One region of the Kurthia sp. FSL E2-0154 genome, then DNA from elsewhere that is predicted to be linked to it. Evidence: predicted binding sites of a transcription regulator. Region 1 holds the regulator's gene; each other region holds the start of a gene.
The links. Region 1 encodes CtsR, which represses protease genes until heat stress. Its sites were predicted from a motif close to ATGGTCAATAAAGGTCAAACA; they were not measured.

Region 1 (5,766 bases):
GCTTCGCTAATCATGTCGCGAATCAATGTCGCGCGGTACACATCTCGCTCATTTGGCTTCAATGTTGTACCTGTATATTGTTGTAAGAAGCCCGGTTGCATAATCAGCATACATTTATTTAAAACTTCATTTGGAATTCTTTGTATGATACCTAAATCTATACCCAAACGCACGTTAGATAAACAATTCGCAGCTTCTGTACTCGATAGGATTCGAGCTGTTTGTAAGACTCCTAACGAGCGATGCAAACGGTCTGAAATTGCAATCGGCGCATGTTCTAACATTGCCTTTCTAGCTTCCACCTCTTTTGCAACAACTTGTTCTACAATCGTTTCTAATTCTTGAATGATTTCTTCTTCTGATTTACCAAGTGTTACTTGATTTGAAATTTGATAATAATTCCCTACAGCCTCTGTTCCTTCACCATAAATTCCACGCACGATTAAACCTAGTCGTGGCATCATATTGATTAAGGCGCGAACTTGATTCGTCATCGTAAGAGCTGGTAAGTGCATCATGACGGAAGCACGTAATCCTGTCCCTACATTTGTCGGACAAGTGGTCATATAACCAAATTTTTCATCAAATGCATAGTTCACTTGTTTTTCAATACAATCATCAATTTCATTTGCTTTTAGTAAAGCTTTTTTAAGATTAAGTCCTGGTTCTAAACATTGAATGCGAATGTGATCTTCTTCGTTAATCATGACACTAATTGATTCATCTTCAGATACGAGAATCGAACCAATCCGTTCTTTTTTCGCAAGTTGTGGGCTAATTAAATGCTTCTCTACTAAAATTTGTTTTTGCAAAGAAGGTCTTTGCCCCAAATCAAAGTGATAGAGTGGTGTTTGAAGTGTTTCGCAGTCGAGTAAAGCACTACTCACTTGACGATCAATAGCCATCGCTTCTTCTTCACTAAAAGCACGTGGGAAACGATACGCAGATATGTTACGCGCTAAACGAATACGTGTACTCATGACAATATCACCGTGCTCACCATCGCCAGCCATCCAACTAATATTGTCACCTTTTAGAAAATGATCAATCTTCATCGTTCGCTGCACCACCTTGCGTTAACTGTTTTTCAAGTTGTTTTACCTCATCTCGAAGTTTTGCTGCTTCTTCAAACTCTTCTTGCTCTACAGCTGATTTCATCTTCTGACGTAATACTTCAATCTCTTTTTTAATTTGATATGTTTTATTTAATCCGCCCGGTATCTTACCCGTATGTTCCGTTGCACCATTATGAAGTCTTTTAAATACTTCAGGCAAACGTTCATAAAAAGCATGATAACAATTTGGACAGTTAAATTTACCCTCTTTTAAAAACTGTTGGTACGTCATACCACATGATTCGCATTGCTGCTTTCCTTGCGGTGGTTGTTTTGACTGAGGTGCATTGGATGACCATGTTGGAATACCAAACCAGTCCGAAAAGATTTGTTCGATTGTCACAGGCTTTACTTCTTCATCTATATGCAAATAATCTTGTTGCCCACTGCAAACTTCGCAGTAGTGTTTTACGACTTCTTCATTATTTTTTGTCATCGTAATGGTGACAGTAGCTGGACGTTGTTTACAGTTTTCACAGATCATCCTCTATACACCTTCTTTTAAAATTCTTTTTCATACTTCAGTGCTACTAACATTGCTTGTAAAAGACGAGAGCGGAGCTGATCACGATATGGTAAATCAATCGCAATGACTTCTCGGTCCATAGCAGTAAGAATGAGCTTTGCCTCACGTTTTGTAATTGCTTGTTCTTCAGTTAAGCGATGTACAATATCCTCTGCAGCCGTTTGCGAAATTTGATAATTAATTTGAGATAGAATATCGTCTAACAGTTCTGTTTTCGAGTTCGTACGTACACGTAAAATGCGAATATATCCCCCACCTCCACGTTTACTTTCGACGATATAACCTCTCTCTACTGTGAATCTTGTATTGATTACGTAATTTATTTGCGACGGTACACATTGGAAGCGGTCTGCAATCTCACTGCGTTTAATCTCAATGTGTCCATTACCACCCATTTCAATAATTTCTTTTAAATACGCCTCAATAATATTCGACATATTCTTCATGTCGAGTCCCCACCTCCTTTAATCAAGCTGACTTTGACTATCTTTGACTATATTATAAATAAATTGTTTTATAAATTGCAATAAAAATGCTCGTTCCTTTTTTGTTTTATAAAAAACAGACATCCTAACCATTACAATTAAAATGTCTGTCTATTTATGATTATTTAACCCAACGTCCAACGATTGGATAATTCCAATACTCACCTTGCAATGCACGAATAATCCCGATGATTGGAATAATGAATCCCATTAGTCCAAAGACGATTAAAAACGGAATTCCAATTAACACATACGAAAATACAACTGAAATACTAATAAGAATTGACATAACAATTTGGAATAACAATGCTTGTAGCGATAAACTTTTCACTCTCGAATCATCAATTAAGAGCATAAAGAGTAGTGGAAGTAGAATCGGTAAATAATATGCACTTGAATGTAGTATAACTTTAATCCATTTATTGTCTTGTTCCATCTAAAACCCGCTCCTTTTCTTCCTTATATATACATATATACGTATGAACAGTACCATCCGTTTCATTTTATTTTTGTGATTATGTGACAAAAAAATTTAATTATGGGAAGATATAGAGTAAATAGATCATGAAGAGGTGACAAGATGATTTACACTCTAGGTCTTACAAAAGACCAGCAGCTCGTGGAAAACTTCCCTTTAGAACATATTAAAGAAGATCGTTTCGATTGGTTTTGGGTTGATTTTTCAGAACCTACTGCTAAAGAAAATTTATTACTGCATACTTTTTTCCAATTTCATCCCCTAGCTGTAGAAGATGCATTGATGCGTTTACAGCGTCCAAAAATAGATTACTATGATGATTATTATTTCACTGTTGTCCATAAATTAAACCCAAAAGAACTAATATCTGAGGAAATTAGTCTATTTATTTCTTCTAAATTTGTCGTCTCATATCATCAATTCCCTGTTCACGAATTTGAAATCGTCAAACGTGAATTAGAAAGTCATCCGAATCGTTGGGATCGCGGTACATTTTTCATCATGTATCAGACAATCGATAAAATTGTCGATGAGTTTTTCCCCCTTGTTTTTACTATTGAAGATCGACTTAATACCATTGAAGATCAGTTAGATTATAAAAATAGTGTAGATTTAATGAACGATGTATTCGACCTTCGCAATGATTTACTCCATATAAGAAGAACGGTTCTCCCAATGCGTGATTTATTATATCGGATTTTAAATTCAAACCGCTTAAATTTGACACAAAAAGAAAAAGCCTATTTTAGTGATGTACACGACCATCTCGTGAAATTGACTGAAATGGTTGAATCAAATCGTGAATTAACTGCCGACATGCGAGATAGTCATATGTCAATGAACGCAATTCGTATGAATAATATTATGATGACGCTTACCATTGTATCAACTATTTTTATTCCACTCACATTCATCGCAGGAGTTTATGGTATGAACTTTGTGAATATGCCCGAATTGAATTGGCATTATGGATACTACTTTACATTAGGACTTATGGTTTTCATCGTATTTGCGATGCTCATGCTATTCAAAAAACGTGGCTGGCTTGGATTTTTTAAAGATGATTAGTAAGGTACGTCTAAGACAGAAGTATTTTAAACAGCGAAAACCCTGTATGATTGAAGTGACACCTAAAAGTTAGACACGGTTATTTCATCAGGCAACGGTTTGGGTATGCGTTCGATATTGTATCGAACGCATACCTTTTAATTTTGCCTTGATGCGTTTCGCGAGCAGGGATTATTTTTTCTATGCGTTTAATTAATTTGATTATCCGTTTTTGAAACACTCTAATTTTACTCTATCGTAAGCTCTTTATTTTTAACCTATTTACGATATCAAAAAAATATCATTTATTCGTTAATAACCATATGAATTACTCATATTTTATTATTACTTAACTTTTTTCACTGTTAAATACAATTTATACTCTTTTTACTTCAAAAAAAACGATTTAAATCATCATTTAATATTTTTATTGCTATAAACACAAATATATAGAAATTTATGTGAAATCTTTTTTTTTTCGTTGAATACGGTTCTCTTTTTCTTAATAAAATGATAAATTATTAGATGATACACTCCCAAGATTTAAAACTTATTACTTATTATTTTTCAAAAAAACAAGACTAAAGAAATGATATACCTTTCTAAGATTGAAAAGACTTTTTTACTATAATATTTTGGAGGCTTCACCTATGATTTGGAACCGTTCGAAAAAGACAAAGAACGAGACTTTTTTCGATATAGAACAATATAAGAAAAACGTCAAAATTGATTTATCACATAATCAGCACTTACAAAAACAAATTGAACTACTTAGTTTAACATTAGAGGACTTAGCTATTATTCATCAATTGAAATTTGTTGCAACAGATACTTTTGTACATATGACAGATGCATTCTATGATGCGATCGTAAAAGCACCTGAATTAACACATATGATTTCACAGAACTCTAGTATTGATCGTTTAAAAGTAACGCTAACAAAGCATATCAGCGAAATGTTCGATGGACGAATTGATGCACAATATATTGAACAGCGAAAAATTATTGCACATGTTCACGTTAAGATTGGTCTACCTTCAAAATGGTACTTAAACTCATTCCAATCACTAACAAATTCATTCATTGACTTTATTGAAGATTTACAAATTTCAACACATGAATCTACTCAAGCAATTAAAGCATTTACAAAATTGATTAACTTTGAACAGCAAATTGTTATTGAAGCTTATGAAAATCGAGTGGATGCCATTCGTGATGAACACGGTCGTGTAAAACAACAAGTTATTCACACAGTTCAAAATACTTCAGAAGAATTAAATGCGATTAGTGAAGAAACAACCGCTGCAATCCAATCACTATCTCGCCAAGCTGATGAAATTGCTTCTTCTACAAAACAAGGTTTAGACTTTGTAAATTCAACAAAAGAAAAATCTGAAAATGGTCGCGCATTACTTCATACGCAAAATGAATTAATGCAAAAAATGTCTGCAAGCATCAAAATGCTCGACGAAACAATGTCTAAACTGAAAATCTCTTCTAAACAAATTAATGATATTGTTCATTTAGTAACAGGTATTGCCGACCAAACAAACTTATTAGCATTGAATGCATCAATTGAAGCAGCACGTGCTGGGGAGCACGGTAAAGGCTTCGCTGTTGTTGCTGAAGAAGTTCGCAAACTAGCTGAAGAAACAAAGTCAGCTGTTCAAAATGTCTCTAAATTAATTTTAGAAACTGAAAACAACATTGAAAACATGTCTGTATCCGTAAACGATGTTGACGAACAAATTAATGAAGGTGTTCAAATGCAGGATGATTTATCTACTAGCTTCCATACAATTGTTGAAGCGGTGAGTGGTATTCAAGCAATCAATGAAAGTACAACTGAAGATGTAAATACAATTTCACGTTTATTAGATGATTTAACAGAAGGTACAATTCAAGTATGTAATTCTGCTGAACAACTATTAGAAGTTACTTATGAGTTAAATTAAAACGAAATATGAAATAGATAGCTAACCTATGCGATGTAGGCTATCTATTTTTTTCATTCTTCGCTACAATATGTCCATGCAGATGGAGGAGGATTCAATATGGTTAAAATTTATCTTACACGACATGGGCAAACAGAATGGAATTTACAAAAGAGAATGC
Region 2 (5,766 bases), 2.3 Mb from region 1:
GCGTTGGATAAAGCGACGAAGTGGTCTTGCGCCGAATGCAGGATCCGCTCCTTCTTTCGCAATCCAATGAATAACATCATCGCCAACTACCAATTTAATCTCTTGTTCTGCTACACGTTGTACGAGATGGTTCACGTACTTACGTGTAATTTCGTAGAAGTGCTCATCTGTTAATGCGTGGAACATGATGATATCATCTAGACGATTTAATAGTTCTGGTTTGAAATGATTTTTCAATTCTGCCATCACTAAATCTTCCACTGCATGTCCTTCTGTATTGTGTAAATCAAGTAAATAGTGTGAACCGATATTCGATGTCATAATGACAACTGTATTCGTAAAGTTCACCATACGTCCTTGACTATCTGTAATACGACCATCATCTAAAATTTGAAGGAGAATGTTTGCGACATCTGGATGTGCTTTTTCAATTTCATCTAATAGAATGACCGAATACGGATTACGACGAACTGCCTCTGTTAATTGACCGCCTTCTTCATAGCCGATATAACCTGGAGGTGCACCCACAAGTCGAGATACACTATGTTTTTCCATGTATTCCGACATATCAATACGTACAAAATGGTCTTCTGAGTCGAATAGTTGTGCTGCGAGTGCTTTCGCAAGTTCTGTTTTACCTACACCAGTTGGTCCTAAGAATAAGAACGAACCGATTGGTTTATTCGGATCTTGGATACCTGCACGCGCGCGCCATACAGCTTCTGAAACAAGACGAACTGCATCATCTTGTCCGACTACACGCTCATGTAGTGTATCTTTTAAACGAAGTAATTTTTCACGTTCTCCCTCTAACATTTTCGTTACAGGAATACCAGTCCAGCGAGATACGATACTCGCAATTTCTTCCGCTGTGACATCTTCACGTAATAGCTTATCTGAGCTTTCTACTTCTTCTTCTAAATTCGCTAGCTCTTTTTCAAGCTCTGGAATTTTACCATGTCGTAGAATCGCCGCTTTATTCAAGTCATATTGACTCTCTGCTTCTTCTAATTCATGACGATATTGATCGAGTTTTTCACGTTTTTCCTGCACAATTTGAAGCGCATTTTTTTCACGTTCCCATTGTTCACGCATCGATTGTGATGAATCTTTTAATTCTTGTAATTCTTCACGTAACGCTTCTAAACGCTTTTTACTCGCATTGTCGCCTTCTTTCATCAATGCTTGTTCTTCAATTTCCAACTGCATTTGTCGACGTGTAACCTCATCTAATTCAGATGGCATCGAGTCGATTTCTGTACGAATCATCGCACACGCCTCATCGACTAAGTCAATCGCTTTATCTGGTAGGAAACGATCTGTAATATAGCGATTTGATAATTCTGCCGCTGCCACAATCGCACGGTCATGGATACGTACACCATGGTGTAATTCGAAACGTTCACGTAAACCACGTAGAATGGAAATTGTATCTTCTACAGATGGTTCGCGTACAAGCACTTGTTGGAAGCGTCGTTCAAGTGCAGGGTCTTTTTCGATATTTGTACGATATTCATCTAATGTTGTCGCACCGATACAATGTAGTTCACCGCGTGCTAACATTGGTTTTAACATATTCCCTGCATCCATCGAACCTTCTGTTTTACCTGCACCAACAATGGTATGAATTTCGTCGATGAATAAGATAATATTTCCTTCTGCTTCACGTACTTGTTTTAAAACACCTTGTAGACGTTCTTCAAACTGTCCGCGATAACTTGCGCCTGCAATTAATGCGCTCATATCAAGTTCATATATTTGTTTATCTTTTAAACCTTCAGGTACGTCTTTTTTTACAATACGTTGTGCTAGACCTTCAACAATCGCTGTTTTACCTACACCTGGTTCACCGATTAGAACGGGATTATTTTTTGTTTTTCGAGATAAAATGCGAATGACATCACGAATTTCTTGGTCACGTCCAATAACAGGGTCCATCTTACCTTCTTTAACTGCCTCTACTAAATTACGTCCATACTTCTCTAGCGGATTTTCTTCTTCTTGGTTCATTTGATTCATTTGCATTATTTTTCCCTCCTGTTTGACTATCTTTGACTATTTATTAATTTTATTATATCGACTTCATTTCAAAAACTCAAGTAATATATTTGACCTTTTTTGACTTTCATGTTTTTTGTACTGTTTATTATTTATGTTAAAATAAAAAACAGTTAATTATGGAGGTGTTTTGATTGTGTTTGATGCAGTCCCCCAAATCGTCCAGCAGATTTTTAAAGCACATGGTACAAAACATCATTTCGTTCGTCATCAACATATTTGTACTGCAGGTGAAGCGGCAACACATCTTTATTTTGTGGAAAAAGGTCGTATTGCCATTACAAAAGAGAGCGTTGGTGGTAAAGAATTAACACTTTGCATTGCGACGAAAAATGATTGTATTGGTGAAAGTATTTTATTCACCCCACTTATTACATACCCACTTTCAGCAAAAGTATTAGATTGTTGTACCATTTTTGCAATTTCGAAAGAACAGTTAGAACATGAATTATCCGAAAACCTTGCAGCACTACGGGAATGTCTCACATGGATTCAAATTCAAAGAATGCGTGAACAAACTAAATTACGCGATTTATTATTATATGGAAAAAAAGGAGCACTCTCCTCTACACTCATTCGTTTAGCGAATTCATATGGCGAAAAGAAAACAGACAAATCGATTCAAATTAGCGAAAAATTTACACATAGCGAACTAGCAAGTCTTTGTGCAACAAGTCGTGAAGTTGTAAACCGCTTATTACAAGAATTAAAAAAAGAAAAAGTCATATCAGAAGAAAATGGCTACCTTACAATCCACCGTTTAGATTATTTACAGCAGTTTTGTGAATGTGAGCAGTGTGTGGAATTTTTATGTCGTATTAATTAGACATGAAAAGAAGGCCACTGCTTTTTTATATGACCTTCTTTGTTGACTATATTTCGATTAGCTATATTCTAATTATATGTTTCATAAATTAACTACTTTTAATCACATGCATTTTCTTAGATTTTAACTCTAGAATCGTATCACATTGTTCTGCAATCTCTTTTTCACGTATAATGACAATGACACATTTGTTTTGTTCATGTGCTAGTTGTTTAAACAGGCGAATGATTTCGAGTGAGTTTTGTTCGTCTAAATTACCTGTCGGCTCATCTGCTACGACAAGTCGCGCATCACAACACATGGCGCGTACAATCGCAACACGCTGTTGCTGTCCGCCTGATAAATGTTGGACATTCTTCTTCGCCATTTCAGCATCCATTCCTACCTTTTGTAACATCTCGAGTGCATATTCTTTTCGATCTGCTTGTTTAGAGTGCGTAATTTCAAGAGCTGCTGTTATATTATCAAGTGCCGATAAATAAGGTAGTAGATTATACGACTGAAAGACAATCGATACACATTCATTGCGATAACGTGTTGAACCAATCTTTTTTAGTGACTTCCCTTCGTAATAAATATCACCTGATTTTGGTGTATCCAGTCCTGCAATTAGAGATAAAAAGGTCGTTTTACCCGAGCCACTCGATCCTAAAATACCGTATAATTTTCCTTCATCAATAGCAGCTATAACTGCAATGATTGGTCTAACTGTTGGGAAATTGTTACTACATCCAAAATTAATTTTCGGATAGGAGAATTTTATGAAATTATTTAACAGAATATTAAAACTTAAAAATCTAGAAGTTTTTAAGTTTTTCAAAGAAAGCAATTCGGTATGTTACATCTTGCTAGAAGATACTAGACGACCTCTTTCAAAAGAAGAAATAAAACGTGATCCATTATGTTATATGGATGAGGAAGATATAAATGAAATTTTAAATGTTTTCAAAATTTCATTTATAAGTGATGAGAAACTAGAAGAAGAAGATTCTTATTTTTTAAGAACTTTTTTCTCAGAATTAGTTAATAATACAGATATAACTACTTTTATTATCGATGAGTTTGTAAAAAAAGATTTATATGATGCCCCCCATTTAGATGAAGTTCCATTTTTCAATAACTTGTTGACGTATATAGATTCGGATATTGTATTGAGCGAAATAGATGATCATAAATGGATGTATTTATCTCAAGACTAAGAAAATATCACTCTAATTTATAATTTTTGTAGTAGAATACTTAAATTTTAACAAGGAAGGCTGTTTTTTTGTTTTGTATGGACGTGTGGATGTGACTTATGCAGAAACAGCATCGCCCAAAATGAAAATCCGCAAACAGACCAAAAAGAGCTTCAGCATTTTCATGTGCCGAAGCTCTCTTACTTTTAACTGGGATTTTCCCCCAGACTCTTCTAACTATTTTATTTTTTTAAGATATCATTAAATTGTTTTTCAAAAATCGGCGCAAAAGATTCGGCATACGTATTTGTAATATGATCGTAATCACGATAAACGACCACATTCCCAATAATCGGTCTGAATTCATCACCTATTTTGAAATACTGTGTTAAATCTAAAGTATGAAACTCTTGGCTTTGTTCTAGTTTAGTCCAAGCTGCTCCGTCTAATTGATTTTGTTCACGATTCATTTTCTCAATCGTTTTTTGTTCACCATCTTGATCAAGAGACTCTACAACATTGAATGTATAGCGTGGATTATCACGTAATGCTAAAACTTCGACACTCGCTTCCTTTAATTCACGCAGTGGATTTAAAAGATGTTCTTGAATACGTTCTTTATCTGTATTCGAAGCTGTCGCATGCCCTACTACTAAATCGATATCCTGTTCTTTAATATAGGCTAATGTATTTTCCACCCACTTAGACTTGATATCATCTTCATCATAACCTGTAGAAAAACGAGTAGCGGAACGTGTCATATTGAGCACACGATAATCCGTTCCTTCAACTGCTTTTAATACGCCACCTAGCCATTGTTCGGAATGTGAACTTCCGACAACTGCGATGGTAGCTGTGTACCCTTCTTTTTTACCATAGACACCGACTTTTACATCCGCTTTTTTTTGAGTTTGATTACTACCATCTATATGCGACTGTGGTAAATCATTAAATACATTGGCTAAAGTTGGATATGCAGGTACATCTGGTACTTCAACTTTTCCAAGAGCTGCTACTGCTCCAGGATAATTTTCAACAGTTTTATTTTTAGCTTGTTGATTTTGCGTAAAAAGATTTGTACTCACCAAAACAGCAATTAAAATAAGGTTCACCGTTCCAATCCATGAAATTCTACGGAATGCACGACGCGTCGTAGAAGATTCGCGAATCGGTTTTTCAATGAAGCGCGTCATTAAATAAGACAAGATGAATGAAGCAATAATAATCGTCATACCTTCTAAAAAGTTCGGATTCTCTCGGCTAATATTATAGTGATAGAACGAAAGAATAACCCAGTGCCATAGATAAACACCGAATGACAAACCACCTAATTTAATCATAATAGGTGAGGCTAAAATACGACGTACACCAAAACGAGTTACCACTGTTCCAGATACAATAATAAAGACAGCACAAGCCATTGGCCATAGTGCAATATAACCTGGGAACATTTGTGATACATCAAATAACATACCTGTTAAGATTAGGCCAATTAAGCCTAGCCATCCTAATATCATGGCGACTACTTTATTGATGCGAATGTATGCTAGATTTACACACAGTAATCCACCTAACGAGAATTCCCATACACGTGTAAATGTAATGAAATAAGCAAATGGTTGGTTCACTGAAGTTAAATATATTGAATAACTAAGTGATACGATGAATACACTACCTAAAATAAAATTAATTAATTTTCGGGTA
Region 3 (5,766 bases), 570 kb from region 1:
AAAGCAGTGTCAACAGAGAATGCAAAAGTGACAGTAGACGGAAAAGAAACGTCCGTTACAGGTTCAAATAGCCAAGTAACAATTCCGAAAACAGCACTTGATTCTTCAAAAGAACAAACAGTCATCATCACACTAGAAGATGGACGTACAACGACTGTTGTATTACCAGCTAATCGTGTTGATTGTACAGCAAATGCAGTTGTACCAGTTCTAAAAGTATGTGAACAAGATAAAACAATCACAATTAAGGATGCGAATGGTAAAGATGTACCAGCAGATAAAATTGTGAAAGTAACAGTAGGCGACAAAGAAGTAACACCAAAAGTTGAGAATGGTAAGCTTGTGATCTCGAAAGATTTAATCAATCCGAAAGAGGATACAACAATTACTGTCACAACTAAAGGTGGCGAGCAAGGCTTTGTGACAATTCCAAAGTATAGCGAAACATGTGATTACACAATTGTGATTCAAAATGCATGTGACGCATTTACAGTGAATGTAACGGAGAATGGTAAGAAGGCGACAACAGGTACTGTATCAATCGTTGACGCCGATGGCAAAACAGTAGCGACAGAAAAAGTATCTGCAAATGGAACAGCTAAGTTCCCAGCAAAATATGCGGATGCAGCGTACACAGTGAATGTAACAATCGGTAAAACAACGGTTACAACTCCAGTGAATGTGAATGAAAATTGTGCTGTAACGGTGAATGTAAAAACACTTGCTTGTGATGAAGCGGCAGTGGTTGTGACATTAGACGGAAAAGCGCAAAAAGGCGTTAAAGTAAGTGTAGTAGATTCAAAAGGTAAAGTAGTTCAAACCGTAACAACAGATGCAAAAGGAAATGCGAAAATTGATCCGAAATATGCAACAAAAGAGTATCAAGTCAAAGTGACAGTTGGAAAAGAAACAAAAACTGTAACAATGACAAGTTGTAATGTAACGATTGATTTTAAAGCGCCAGTTACAGATGGTGAAACAGAAGAACCAACAGAACCAGGAAAACCAAATAAACCAACAACGCCAGAAAAACCATCGAAACCAGGAGTAGTCACAGGTGGCGATACGGAGGAGAATACAAATTCTTCGAAACCGTCAAAACCAGGTGTTAAACCAGGCGACCATTATGATGTATATGATAAAGATGGTAACTTAGTGGCGAGTGATGTAACAGTTGATAAAGACGGTAACATTAGCGCAGACTTACCACCAGGTGAATACGATTTCGTATCAAAAGGTGAGCATGTAACAGCTGAAGTTGGTAAAGATGGTAAACTACCACAAACAGGTTCAAGCGACTTCTTATTATACACATTAGCGGGTATTGCATTACTTGGAGCAAGTCTTGTTGTATTTGCGCGTGGACGTAAAAAGAGTGCGTAGAGCTTAAATAGACAGGAATCGTCATGATGGCGATTCCTGTTTTTATATGGTGAAAAATAGTGTGCATTATTTAACTTATTTTTCGTAAGTGTGTGCTATTTCATGTTGAATTGTTTCAAAATAAGCTACAATCCGCTTTTTGTTTACCTTGATAAATAAAATGTCAGTGCTAAAATAAGTGTATATGAAGCAATTTAGGAGGCATTCATGATGGAAATAACAATCGTTGCACATGTACAAACAGAAGGTCAACCAGAACAAATAGTAGACTTAGGCATTTCAGAGTTAATCGACTTTGAACTTGCACGCGATTTCCAAGTAAAAAATATTCTGGGTCAATTAGGTTATACAGATATTCAACCATTACCAACAGAAGATGTAGATGTATTTAAAGCGAACGCACAATTAAATGGACAAGCAGTTCAACCAAAAATTTTATTCGGTAAAGCGTTAAAAGCGGGTAATGTCGGCTCAAAATCAGGTGTATCTTTTTATGAGTTGAATGAATTACGCAATGTTGTACACGCTTAATTTATAAACAAAAAAGAGGTGAGGGGTTTAAAACCCTTCACCTCTTTTTTATACATTATTTTGTTTCGTTGTTTGTCATGATTTTATCGATTAAACCGTAGTTTAATGCTTCTTCAGCAGACATGAAGTTATCACGATCTGTATCTTTTTCAATCACTTCGACAGGTTGACCTGTACGCTCTGAAAGAATTTTGTTTAGTTTTTCACGTGTTTTTAAGATGTGGCGAGCAGCGATTTCGATTTCAGTCGCTTGACCTTGTGCGCCACCTAATGGTTGGTGAATCATGATTTCAGCGTTTGGTAATGCGAAACGCTTACCTTTTGCACCAGCTGTTAGTAGGAATGAACCCATTGAAGCAGCCATACCGATACAGATTGTTTGTACATCTGGTTTGATGAATTGCATTGTATCGTAGATTGCCATACCAGCTGTTACTGAACCACCTGGTGAGTTGATGTATAAGAAGATATCCTTCTCTGGATCTTCTGCTTCTAAGAATAATAATTGCGATACGATTGCGTTTGCAACGTTATCATCAATTGCGCTACCAAGCATGATAATACGGTCTTTTAAAAGACGAGAATAAATATCGTATGCACGCTCTCCGCGATTTGTTGTTTCGATTACTGTAGGAATTAAGTTCATTTAATTCTCCTCCGTTCAATCTAGTTACTGATTAGAATCAGCTGTACTCTTATTGTACATTGCATAGTCAAAAAAGGTCAAATATATTGTGTTAAATATTGAAAAGTCTAAATCAAGTTGTCAATTGCACTTTATATTTGTATAATAATAGTCATACGCCTCAGTAGTTTAATGGATAAAACATAAGATTCCGGTTCTTAGGCTGGGGGTTCGATTCCCTCCTGGGGCATATACAAGTTGTATGAAGTCATAAACATGACAACATACAGCTTTTTCTTTTGTACAAATTCCCTTTAAAGTGATATATAAACAAAAAATAAGTAACAATTCTATAAATTTTATAACAGCTAAATTACAATTTACGAAAAAAGAGTTAAAAGAAGCAAATATTCCTTGAAAAAGGTAATATAAGTAAGAGAATATCAAAATAGATACATAGAAGGGAGTTTAATGGTTGATGAAAAAATATTTAATTCGTAGCGGTATGTTACCGACAGATGTGTTTGATGCTGCTAAAATCATTGCCAACAATTCAATTGGGGGAAATGTAGGAAACTTAATCTATGCATATAGCATTTATCGCACATTGATGACAGAAGATGTTGAATTTGTGCCTGACTACTATCGTGTAAATCCATCAGATGCGCCTTATATTAACGAGAATTATGATGCATATTTCATTCCATTAGCAGATGCCTTCCGACCAGATTTTGAAAATACATTAAAATCCTATACGAAATTAATTAATCGTTTGACAATACCTGTTTACGTCATTGGTGTTGGTGTACGCATTGACTTCGAGCCAGACTTCACAAAAAAGAATCCATATGATCCAGCAGTTGTCGATTTTGTTAAAGCAGTATTAAAACGTTCATCTATGATTGGCGTACGTGGAGAATTCACATCACGTTACTTAACACATTTAGGATTTAAAGAGGGGGTTGACCATGTCATTATTGGTTGTCCATCAATGTATGCAAATGGACGTCATTTACGTATACGCGATACAGAAATTAATGAAAATTCTATTGTTACCATCAACTCATCTAAACTTTCTCCAAATCATGTTTTAGAATTTATCGATCGAAGCAAAAATGAATTCAAACATCATTATTTTATTCCGCAGTGGTATAAAGAGTTGAAAATGATTTATTTAGGCGGTCCCAATCTCGAAAAGCCAAAGCCATATTATCAAGGGAAGACAACAGATGAACTATATGTCCAAGACCGTGTGCGTTATTTCTTGAATGCTAAATCATGGATTGATTTTATAGGTGAAGTGGACTTTAGTTTTGGCGCTCGACTGCATGGGAACATTACAGCGACAATTGCTGGGACACCGAGCTTAATTATTCCAAAAGATGGGCGTATGCGTGAGTTAACAGATTACCATGCTTTAAATGATGTGGCTGGGAACGAATTAACAGAGCAAACACAGATTATGGACTTAATTGAAAAGAGTGACTTCCATCGTTGTGAGCATGTACATGAAGAAAATTTTAATCGTTTTATTCATTTCTTAAACCATAATGGAATTCCGCATATTTATGAACAAGACCTTGATTTAGTGGAAGCACCACTTGATAGACAGTTACAAGGAATTCAATTACTTCCACCAGTAAAAAGCTTTATTCATTGCTCGGCAGCAGAGATGGGAGAGCGTTTTGAGGCGGTTATGAGAAATGTACTAGAACAAAAAAATGAACGCATTATAAAGTTGAAAAATCAGGTGAAAAGCCATCAAGTACGCACAAAACATTTAGAAGGTACATTGAATCGTAAGGCGGTTCGGATCGCCCTAAAAACAGCGAATTTATTTTCAAAAAAGAATTCATAAAAAAGAGGATTGGGAATTGCTCCCAAGCCTCTTATTTTTTAAGGATACTACCTTTATTCGCGCGTGTGACTTTCCAAATCTCATTGGCGATTTCAATTGTTTCAAGTGCGTGCTTTGAATCGCGGAAGCTATTGTAAAATTGATACGCAATCGTTCCAATAATATAGTAACGCGGTTTTTCCATCGAGAATTCTTCTATTAGACAGTCCGTGTACTCAATGCAAGATTCGGGTATATCGGATTCTAAACAACTTCTAAATCCTTTTAACTGATCTAAAATCTCATCGCGTGTAGGTACTTCATACTTCGTATTCTCGAAAATATAATTTTGTAAGTCAGGTCCCAAATAATAGTCGTTATTTTCGATTAGTGAAGGCACGATTAAGTCTAGTTGACGTAATGCATACTTTGATGTCACAACAGGATCAATTGCCTCACCAGCTGTCATGCTTCCAATATGAAGCATCTGATGAATCATCCCAAACAAAAGAATCGTGGCATCATAGCGATACGGTACAATGCGTTCACCATATACATCTACTAACCTTCTAGATAACCATTCCATCTCTTTTAAATGGTATTCTTTGACGATTTTTTTGAGTTCTTGATCGCCTGAATGCAGAATTGATTCAAAGATTGGTAGTAAGTCGCGTTCACGATTCACTTGCATGATGGTCGAAATTTGGGCTGCGAGTACACTTTTATCGGATAGGTTCTTTCCGATTAATAATTCAGCCTTTCGAAGTGTTGCATCTGAACGTCCAATTTCTAAAATCGCCACTAAGCAATCTTTTTTGGACGAAAAGTAATTATAAAATGTGCCTTTTGAGATATGTGCTTCATCTAAGATGTCTTGAATCGATGTACTGTGGAAGCCTTTTTGAGCAAATAGTTTAAGGGAAGCCAAGATAACTTGGCGTTTTCGATTATTCATATGTCCACCTTTAATCTTTATATTATACTGTCATTCTAACTGTAAAACGCTTTAATAGCAATGTTTTTTGCAAAAACTTAATTTTCTTGTTGCCAAAATTGGACTATGAGTATATTATAGTGAAAGTAAACTTTTATACACGAAATATAAAGCAGAAGAGGGATTAATAAATGGATATGGAACAGTTACAGAAAAAGCCACCATATGCAATGATTGTATTAATGTTCATCGGTGCTTTTGTAGCATTACTTAACAATACATTATTGAATGTAGCATTACCTTCTATTATGAAGGACTTCGATGTAGATGCTTCAACGGTGCAGTGGCTAACAACGGGTTATATGTTGGTATCAGGAGTTTTAGTACCAGCAAGCGCCTTCTTTATTACACGTATTAAAAACAGAACGTTATTTATTACAGCATTATCAATTTTTA

Region 2: a site for CtsR is predicted at 2,106-2,126, ahead of MHB75_RS00805 (ATP-dependent Clp protease ATP-binding subunit). Genes of this name have one in related genera too.
Region 3: a site for CtsR is predicted at 2,624-2,644, ahead of clpP (ATP-dependent Clp endopeptidase proteolytic subunit ClpP). Genes of this name have one in related genera too.

The regions. Positions count from the first base shown of each region.
Region 1 is NZ_JBBOPO010000001.1:2,485,315-2,491,080, forward strand. Features, by position in the region: gene MHB75_RS12400 (protein arginine kinase) at 1-1,055, opposite strand, end outside; gene MHB75_RS12405 (UvrB/UvrC motif-containing protein) at 1,045-1,599, opposite strand; gene MHB75_RS12410 (CtsR family transcriptional regulator) at 1,617-2,087, opposite strand; gene MHB75_RS12415 (DUF4870 domain-containing protein) at 2,248-2,562, opposite strand; gene corA (magnesium/cobalt transporter CorA) at 2,707-3,672, shown strand; gene MHB75_RS12425 (globin-coupled sensor protein) at 4,302-5,606, shown strand; gene MHB75_RS12430 (histidine phosphatase family protein) at 5,706-5,766, shown strand, end outside.
Region 2 is NZ_JBBOPO010000001.1:191,459-197,224, reverse strand. Features, by position in the region: gene MHB75_RS00805 (ATP-dependent Clp protease ATP-binding subunit) at 1-2,019, opposite strand, end outside; gene MHB75_RS00800 (Crp/Fnr family transcriptional regulator) at 2,195-2,884, shown strand; gene MHB75_RS00795 (ABC transporter ATP-binding protein) at 2,973-3,647, opposite strand; gene MHB75_RS00790 (terpene synthase) at 3,730-4,083, shown strand; gene MHB75_RS00785 (acyltransferase family protein) at 4,305-5,766, opposite strand, start outside.
Region 3 is NZ_JBBOPO010000001.1:1,917,772-1,923,537, reverse strand. Features, by position in the region: gene MHB75_RS09470 (collagen binding domain-containing protein) at 1-1,383, shown strand, start outside; gene MHB75_RS09465 (hypothetical protein) at 1,591-1,914, shown strand; gene clpP (ATP-dependent Clp endopeptidase proteolytic subunit ClpP) at 1,970-2,560, opposite strand; tRNA gene MHB75_RS09455 (tRNA-Arg) at 2,718-2,789, shown strand; gene MHB75_RS09450 (polysaccharide pyruvyl transferase family protein) at 3,018-4,397, shown strand; gene MHB75_RS09445 (TetR/AcrR family transcriptional regulator) at 4,429-5,331, opposite strand; gene MHB75_RS09440 (DHA2 family efflux MFS transporter permease subunit) at 5,502-5,766, shown strand, end outside.